One region of the Pseudomonas sp. GW823-FHT04A03 genome, then DNA from elsewhere that is predicted to be linked to it. Evidence: riboswitches for the same ligand, from Rfam matches in the RefSeq annotation. Region 1 holds a riboswitch; the other holds the start of a gene.
The links. Region 1 has a riboswitch for cobalamin ahead of AC1Q9F_RS03880 (CbtB domain-containing protein). Riboswitches for the same ligand answer to the same signal wherever they lie in the genome.

Region 1 (4,291 bases):
CAGGGTGTGGGGATGGGTCAATGGTTGGTGGTTTTTGAGATTGGGGGCATATCCGTTGCTTCGGGTGCTGCCGCTGGCGGTTTCGCTCTTACAGCGAGTCCCTTTTTCAAACGCCAAAAAGGAACCAAAAGGCTTTTGCCCCGGCGTACGGCACTTCGCTTAGGCTCAGTGTTCCCTCGCTACGGTGTCCATCAGGGGGCATCGCCTACGGTTTGCTTCGCTGCACCTCCTCTCGATGTATGCGGCTTCGCCGCACGGCGCTGCGCGCCTACCCCCTGATGGACACCTCCGCTCGGCCTGCCGAAGGGGCTAAAGATCAAAAGCAGATCAAGAGCCAGAACCAGAGCCAGATCAAGAGCCCCGCTCCTCACCACTCAACACGATGAGCGTTAGCTCGAGTACCGCTTTTGATCGCAAGGCCCGTCGGCAGGCTGAGTGGAGGGATTGATCCGGGGGTGGGAGCGCAGCGACCGTGCGGCGCAGCCGCATGCATCGAGAGGAGGTGCAGCGAAGCAAACCGTAGGCGATGCCCCCGGATCAATCCCGGAGCGAAGGAACCCCGAGCCTCAGCGAGGGGCCGTACGTCAGGGTTAGAGACTTTTTGGTTACTTTTGGGGCGTTTGCCAAAAGTGACTCGCTGTAAGAGCGAAACCGCCAGCGGCAGCACCCGAAGCAACGGATCTGCACCCAATCCCAATCCCAATTGACTCAAATCCCCCCCGCATGGTCTCCTACACAACTTGTTACGGGTGCCCTTCACAGGGTGAAACGGGAAACCGGTGAATCATGTGCTTTACTCTAAAGCCATGTCAGTCCGGTGCTGCCCCCGCAACGGTAAGCGAGCGAAGCGTCAGATCCACTGTGCCCACAGGCATGGGAAGGTGACGCTTGCAGGTCGGCCAGACGCCAACCCCTCGTGAGCCCGGAGACCGGCCCGCAACACACAGTGCGCATCCTTGCGCCACTGAACATAACAAACCCGCGGTGGGCGGGCGCTGTTCGAACCTCTGCGTGCCCGGCCGCAGGGGTTTTCATGCGCTCAATTCACCCGCTGACACTCCAGAGGGAAGCGCCATGTCGATCATTAGCAGCACCGGCAGCAATTCGGACAAGATCTCCAGCACCACCACCCTGAGCCAACGCCTGACTGCCGCCGTCTGCGCGTCGATCCTCGGTGCGTGTCTCGTGTATTTCGCCGGTTTCTCGCATATCGAAGCGGTGCACAACGCCGCGCACGATACCCGCCACAGCGCCGCGTTCCCGTGCCATTGAGACCTGACGACATGATCAAGCGTATTGCGCAGACCGCAGGTTTCACCGGCCTTCTGGCCGCCCTGCTCCTGACCTTGCTGCAAAGCTTCTGGGTTTCGCCGCTGATTCTGCAGGCCGAAACCTTCGAGAAAGCCGAACCGGTTGCCGAAGTTCACGAACACGCCGCCGGCACCGCCGCCCATACACACGATGCCGAGGCCTGGGAGCCGGAAGACGGCTGGCAGCGCGTGGTATCAACCACCGGCGGCAATCTGGTGGTTGCCGTGGGTTTCGCCCTGATGCTCGCGGGTCTGTACACCCTGCGTGCGCCGACCAAAACCTCGCAAGGCCTGCTCTGGGGTCTGGCCGGTTACGCGACCTTCGTGCTCGCCCCGACCATGGGCCTGCCACCTGAACTGCCGGGCACTGCCGCCGCGGATCTGGCCTCGCGGCAGATGTGGTGGATCGGTACCGCCGCCTCCACCGCTGTCGGCCTGGCCTTGATCGCGTTCAGCCGTAACTGGCTGATGAAGTTCCTCGGCGTGGCGATCCTTGCCGTGCCGCACGTGATCGGCGCGCCGCAACCGGAAGTGCATTCGATGCTCGCCCCGGAAGCCCTCGAAGCTCAGTTCAAAATCGCTTCGCAGCTGACCAACGTCGCGTTCTGGCTGGCCCTGGGCCTGATCAGCGCCTGGTTGTTCCGCCGCAAAAGCGAAGGTCAGTACCACGCATGACCGATGACAGCGCAGCGCCGACCTTCGTGGTCGGCCTGGGCTGCCAGCGCGGCTGCCCGGCCAGCACGCTGCGTGCATTGCTTGACCAGGCGTTACAGGCGCATCGAATTGATCTTGAGAAGGTCAAGGCGCTGGCCAGCATCGACCTCAAGCGCGATGAACCCGGTTTGCAGGAACTCGCCGCCCAACTGGCGCTGCCGTTGCTGTACTTCAGCAGCGAAGAACTGGCCAGTTACCAGCAACGTTTGAGTCACCATTCGCAGATCGCCTTCGAACGCACCGGTTGCTACGGTGTGGCGGAAAGTGCCGCGCTGGCGCTCGCCGAACAGCTGATCAGCGGCCCGGCAAAACTGCTGATTTCCCGGCAAAAGTACGCTCAGGCAACTCTGGCATTGGCCGGCGCGGCGTAAATTCCCGATAATCCCCGCTTTCGATCATGAGCATTCTTCATCTCAAAGGCTTGTGAAGCACTGCCCTGCCCCTTTTCTACAGGATCCAACGATGACCGTTTACTTCATCGGCGCCGGCCCCGGCGACCCGGAATTGATCACTGTCAAAGGCCAGCGGCTGATCCGCAGTTGCCCGGTGATCATCTACGCAGGTTCGCTGGTGCCGACGGCGGTGCTGGAAGGTCATTGCGCTGAAACCGTGGTCAACAGCGCCGAGCTGCACCTAGAACAGATCATCGACCTGATCAAGACCGCCCACGCCAAGGGCCAGGATGTGGCGCGGGTGCATTCGGGGGATCCGAGTCTGTATGGCGCCATTGGCGAGCAGATTCGTCATTTGCGCGAGCTGGATATTCCGTTCGAGATCATTCCCGGCGTAACCGCCACCGCCGCGTGCGCCGCGCTGTTGGGCGCTGAACTGACCCTGCCGGACATCTCGCAAAGCGTGATCCTGACCCGTTATGCGGACAAGACCGCGATGCCTGCCGGCGAAGAACTTGGCAGTCTGGCGCAGCACGGGGCGACCATGGCGATTCATCTGGGAGTCAATCATCTGGAGAAAATTCTGGTTGAGCTGCTGCCGCATTACGGCGCAGATTGCCCGATCGCGGTGATTCATCGGGCGACTTGGCCGGATCAGGACTGGGTGGTTGGGACGCTGGAGGATATTGCCGCGAAGGTTGCCGCCAAGGGGTTTCGGCGTACGGCGTTGATTCTGGTTGGGCGGGTGTTAGGTAGCGATCATTTCAGTGAGTCGTCGCTGTATCGCGCGGGGCATGCGCATTTGTACCGGCCATAAAAAAACGGCGCTCACGGGGCGCCGTTTTTCATGCCGCAGCGAACACCTTAGTAGTAGGCGTTTTCTTTCTGCGTGTGGTCGGTCACGTCGCGAACGCCCTTGAGCTCCGGAATGCGTTCGAGCAGGGTGCGCTCGATGCCTTCCTTCAGGGTCACGTCCGCCTGGCCGCAGCCTTGGCAACCGCCGCCGAACTGCAGCACGGCAATGCCGTCTTCAACCACATCGATCAGGCTGACCTGACCGCCGTGGCTGGCCAGCCCCGGGTTGATTTCGGTTTGCAGGTAGTAGTTGATGCGCTCGTTGATCGGGCTGTCGGCGTTGACCATCGGGACTTTGGCGTTTGGCGCCTTGATGGTCAGCTGGCCACCCATGCGGTCGGTGGCGTAGTCGACGACGGCATCATCGAGAAACGCTTCGCTGAACGAGTCGATGTAAGCGGTGAAGCTTTTCAGCCCCAGCGCCGTGTCTTCAGGTTTCTCTTCGCCCGGCTTGCAGTAGGCAATGCAGGTTTCGGCGTACTGGGTGCCAGGCTGGGTGATGAAAACGCGGATGCCGATGCCCGGGGTGTTCTGCTTGGAGAGCAGATCGGCCAGGTAATCATGGGCGGCGTCGGTAATGGTAATAGCGGTCATGGAGACTCCTCGCAGGCTTAAGGCGGAGTTTACGCCAATCGGCGCGCGGCACAAAGTCCTAGTATTTACGTAGGAATAGTTCGCAAATCGGCTAGGCGCCAGGTTCGCCGTCAATCCGCGCTTTAAGCCATTGATAACTGCGTTTTTCCACCCATTCGTAGCTCAACCACGAACCGATAGCGATGGCCAGTGCGCAGACGACGAACATCAAATACGGGTTGATCCCATAGCGTCGAGCCAGATAACCACCGGCCGACAGCACCAGCACATGCATCAGATACACCGAGTAAGAACAGTCGCCCAGCAGCTTCAGCAGCCTGTTGCGCTCGACATGCCGCTCCAGCGCCATGCTGGCCATGACCAGCACTGCGCTGGGCACGCCCCAATTCAGCAATCGGGGTTCCGGCGGCAGGTGATAGATCGCCA
Region 2 (4,291 bases), 650 kb from region 1:
ACCCGCCGATCACCAGATCCGGCTTCTGCGCGTACAGCACTTCGCTCGACGGATAGCGCGGCGCAATCACCGGCACGCCGAAATACTCGGACTTCGGCGCACCGGTGTCATCCAGATAGGCGACACCTGCCAGCGCCGGGCCTGCACCCAGCGCCAGCACCAGATCGGCGGCGTGCTGATTGAGGGCGACGATCCGCGACGGTGGCAAGACCGGCGCATTCCAGGTCTTGCCGCAGTTGCGATAACTGTCGGCCCAAACGGGCAGCGCGCAGAGCAGGGCGCCCCAAAAAACGAGCCTTCTCATGAGCGCGCCCTGATCAGCAAATCCTCGACCACTTCACCGCCCACCAGATGCCCTTCGACCAGTCGTTGTGCATCCGCGTGACTGCGAACACCGTACCAGCACGTCTCCGGATACACCGTCACAATCGGCCCCAGGTTGCACGGGAACTGACAATGGGTGCGGGTCAGCAGAACGCCGCCGGGCGTTTCTATTCGGTCATGCGCCAGCAGATGCCGGCGCAGGGTTTTCCATAACTGCAAGGCGCCGCGCTGGGTGCAGCGCGGGCCGGTGCAGAGGAACACGTGGCGCGCATGCTCGGGCACATGCGACCAGTCCGGGTGCGAATCGACGCCGTCGGTGGTGATGATGTCAGCCATCAGAAGCGGTACGTGTAGCGGACTTCGGAGGTGAATGGCCGCCCGAGGTTGTCGACGTTGTTCGAGCGACTGGTGACGTAATCGCGGTCGAACAGGTTCTCCACCAGCAGGCTCACCCGGTGCTGATGGGCACCGTCGAGGTAGCGCCAGGCGTCGGCATCCACCACCGAGTAATGGCCGTACTCGACCTGTTTCGAGCTGATGACATCGCGGATATAACGGATCGCACCGCCAGCGCCCCACATCCGGTCGACCGACTCGTAGCCGACGCGTGAACGGGCGAAGAAGCTCGGCACATCGTTGAGCGTGACGCCGGCGCGCGACTCGGTGAGGTTGCGGGTCATGTCGGCCTGCAAGCTCCATTGTTCGTTGAGCGCCAGTCTGGCGTCCGCCTCGAACCCGCGCATCTGCACCCGGCCCTGGCCGTTGACCCACTGGATGTCATCGAGGGTGATCAGGTCGTCGATCTTGCGTTTGAACAGCGTGACGCTGGTGCTGAACTCGCGGTCGAGCAGCAGGCCTTTGTAATCCAGACCGAGCTCGGCATTGCGGCTTTTCTCCGGTTTTAGATTACGGTTGCCCAACTCATCACCGGGCTCGTTGACGAACAACTGCTCGGCGTTCGGCAGTTTGTAGGCCGTGCCGTACTGCCCGCGCACGGACCAGTTTTCGTTGAGGTCATACAGCGAGGTGAGCATGCCGACCGTGGCACTGTCGCCACCGCCCATGGCTTCGTGACGGATGCCGATGCTCGGGTGCCAGTCGGGCAGGGCGTCGATCTGCGGGCGCAGTTGAGTATAGAGCGCGTGGGCTTCGGCCTTGTCGTTGTCGATGATCAGCACATCGTCCTGGCCCTTGAACCACTGGTTGTCCGTACCGAACACCAGCACATGCCCGCCGGGCAATTCAGCCTTGCCTTCGGCCTGCACGCCCCAATCGGTGAAGCCCCAGTAGTCGTTGTGATTGATGGTTTTTGTGCCGCCGTTGGCGGTGTTGTTGATGCGCGTGTAGCGGGTGTCCCAGTCGTTGACATGACCTTTGACGAAATAGCTCAGGCGCTCGTTGAGCGTCTGTTCGAAGGTCGCCGTGGCGATCTGCTGGATGCGGTCGTTGGTGGTCTTGTGGTTGTCCACCGGGCGGGCGAAATCGAGGTTGGCGTCGGCGTATTGGTAGAACAGCTCCAGGCGTTTGTCATCGCCGAAGGACTGAATCGCCTTGCCGCCGAAGGTCGTGACTTCATAGGCGCGTTTCTTCTCGGTGACGTTTTTCAGATCGCGATTGCGAAACGGCTGGTAGCCGTCCGAGACGTTATGGCTGACGTAGGCCAGCAAGCCCAGATCGCCGAAACCGTTGCTGAAAATATTCTCGACCCGCGCATCACCGGTGGTGCCGCCGAAGGTGTCGAGGCCCATGTTCACTTCGCCGGACGCTTTGCGGCTCTGCGGGCTGCGGGTGACGATGTTGATCACGCCCGATACCGCTTGGGTGCCGAACAACAGGCTCTGCCCACCCTTGAGCACTTCGATGCGTTCGATGGCGTTGGCCGGCAGCGTGTCCAGGTACAAACCGCCGTACAGGCGATTGTTCAGGCGCACGCCGTCGAGCAGGATCAGCGTGTCGTCGTTGCGCCCACCCAGCAGGGAATAAGTGCCGTAGTCGAACGGGCCGTTTTTCGGCGCGACGTACAGGCCGGGAATGAACATCTGCATCACCCGGCTGACATCGGCGCTGGGGCCGGCGCGTTCGATCTGCTCGCGGGTGACGATCTCGACCTTGCTGCCGAACTGCGCCATCTCGGCAACGGTGGTGGACTCCACGGACGGCGCGGAAACGATTTGCTGATGGAGTTCGAGCGGCGTGTCATCCGCCAGCAACAGGGGGCTGAACAGACAGCCGAACAACAGGGATGGAGCCGGAGTGTTGAAAGGTTTGATCATTGTCTTCTCGAAAGGATCTTCGCAGAAGAGCATGCAGGAGAAGGCATCGCGCACACGCCGACACCGGCCCATGCCCGCCCACCGCAGGATTTTGCCAAACAGACATCTCAGGCCGGTCTCCGGGCTCGCGCGTATGGACGCTTTCACCTTCCCATGGCCGTCTGGCCACAGTGGTGTGTCGAAAGCATCACGCGCCTACCGTTGCGGGGGCAGCACCGGACTTGCTCGAAAAAGAACGTACCGGTTTCCCGTTTCACCCCATGCACGGCGGCATGGGACACCTGAAACAGGGCGGCATCTGAACATTCGGATGACCGTTCGTCAACAAAGTGTTCCTGGGGCTGCTCAATTCAGTGCTTGGGAAATTTCCTACAAATCGCAGAGACGAATCCTTCGTTTCAAGTGATGTGGAATTGTCAGAATTTCCACCACAAGTCATTGGCAGAGTAGTCGGCGAGATGTACGCACCCAGCGTTCTGGTTTTAGAAGATCAATCGTTTCAGCGTGGCGCGTTGGTGAAGGCTCTCCAGCATCTGGGCGTCAGCGACATTTTGCAGGCGGGTGACAGCGAGCGGGCGATGGCGCAGATAAGCCGGGCAGGGGGCGTTGATATCGTGCTCTGTGACCTGAGCAACAGTGCAGTCAACTGTCTGGATTTTCTGACCCGGGCCGGGGAAAGCGGTATGGCGCGTGCGGTTGCACTGTGCAGCGAGCTGACGCCGGAACTGCGCCGTGCGGTTGAAGAGATGACCTGTCTTTCTGGGTTGCAAATGCTCGGTGTCATGAGCCGACCCACGCAGCTGTACAGGTTGCAGGAAATCCTCAGTCGCTACGCTCGCCGACGGCTGGCACCGGACGTCGAGCCCTCAGCTCATTCCAGGCTCCCGGGTGAGGACGATGTGCGGCGAGGGCTGGCCCAAGGAGAGTTCAAGGCCTGGTTTCAGCCCAAATTCGAGTTGAACACCTTTGCGGTGGCTGGTGCGGAGGCGTTGGTGCGTTGGCAGCACCCGGTCAGGGGCCTGCTGCTGCCTCGGGATTTTCTGGCGGCGGTGCTGGCCTACGATCTGGTCGACGAAATGCTCAAGCAACTGCTGGAGCAAGGGATGGATGTGCTCAACGCCTTGCGCCGATCCGGCCAGGGCCTGGAGCTGGCGTTCAATCTTCACGCTTCGCAACTGGCTCGCAATGACCTGATCGAGCACATCGAGCAGTTGTTGAAGCGTCACGATTTCCCGGGACGAACGTTGTTGTTCGAAGTGGCGGAAAACGGCTTGCTGGATGTTCCCCGAACGACCCGGGACAACCTGCTGCGTCTGCGCATGATGGGCTGCGGTCTGTCGATCGATGATTTCGGCATGGGTTTTTCTTCGCTGACGTTGCTCTGCCAGCTGCCGTTCAACCAGCTCAAGCTCGACGGCCAACTCGTGCGCTGCATCGATGATCCACGCACCCAGGCAATGGTTACCAGCACCGTGGCACTGGCCCGCGCGCTGAACATGAACCTGGTGATCGAAGGTGTCGGCAGCCACGTTATCCGCGACGGCCTGGTGTCGATGGGGTGTTCATTCGGTCAGGGCTTCCACCTGGCGCGCCCGATGGAGGCCGAGCGGTTCCTGCGATGGCTGCAGGCGCCTGATTCAGTCAATTGAAGGCGCCAGTTCCGGTAGAGAAATAGATCGATATAACTGCCTGAT

Region 2: it holds a riboswitch for cobalamin, as region 1 does, so the genes downstream of both, AC1Q9F_RS01200 (TonB-dependent receptor plug domain-containing protein) here and AC1Q9F_RS03880 (CbtB domain-containing protein) in region 1, are expected to answer to the same signal.

What each region holds. Positions count from the first base shown of each region.
Region 1 covers NZ_JBXAIV010000001.1:922,219-926,509, forward strand. Annotated here, with positions in the region: cobalamin riboswitch at 731-952, shown strand; gene AC1Q9F_RS03880 (CbtB domain-containing protein) at 1,075-1,272, shown strand; gene AC1Q9F_RS03885 (CbtA family protein) at 1,284-1,985, shown strand; gene AC1Q9F_RS03890 (cobalamin biosynthesis protein) at 1,982-2,395, shown strand; gene cobM (precorrin-4 C(11)-methyltransferase) at 2,487-3,233, shown strand; gene nfuA (Fe-S biogenesis protein NfuA) at 3,281-3,865, opposite strand; gene AC1Q9F_RS03905 (acyltransferase family protein) at 3,957-4,291, opposite strand, start outside.
Region 2 covers NZ_JBXAIV010000001.1:275,778-280,068, forward strand. Annotated here, with positions in the region: gene AC1Q9F_RS01190 (ABC transporter substrate-binding protein) at 1-304, opposite strand, end outside; gene AC1Q9F_RS01195 ((2Fe-2S) ferredoxin domain-containing protein) at 301-660, opposite strand; gene AC1Q9F_RS01200 (TonB-dependent receptor plug domain-containing protein) at 660-2,597, opposite strand; cobalamin riboswitch at 2,691-2,897, opposite strand; gene AC1Q9F_RS01205 (EAL domain-containing response regulator) at 2,927-4,246, shown strand.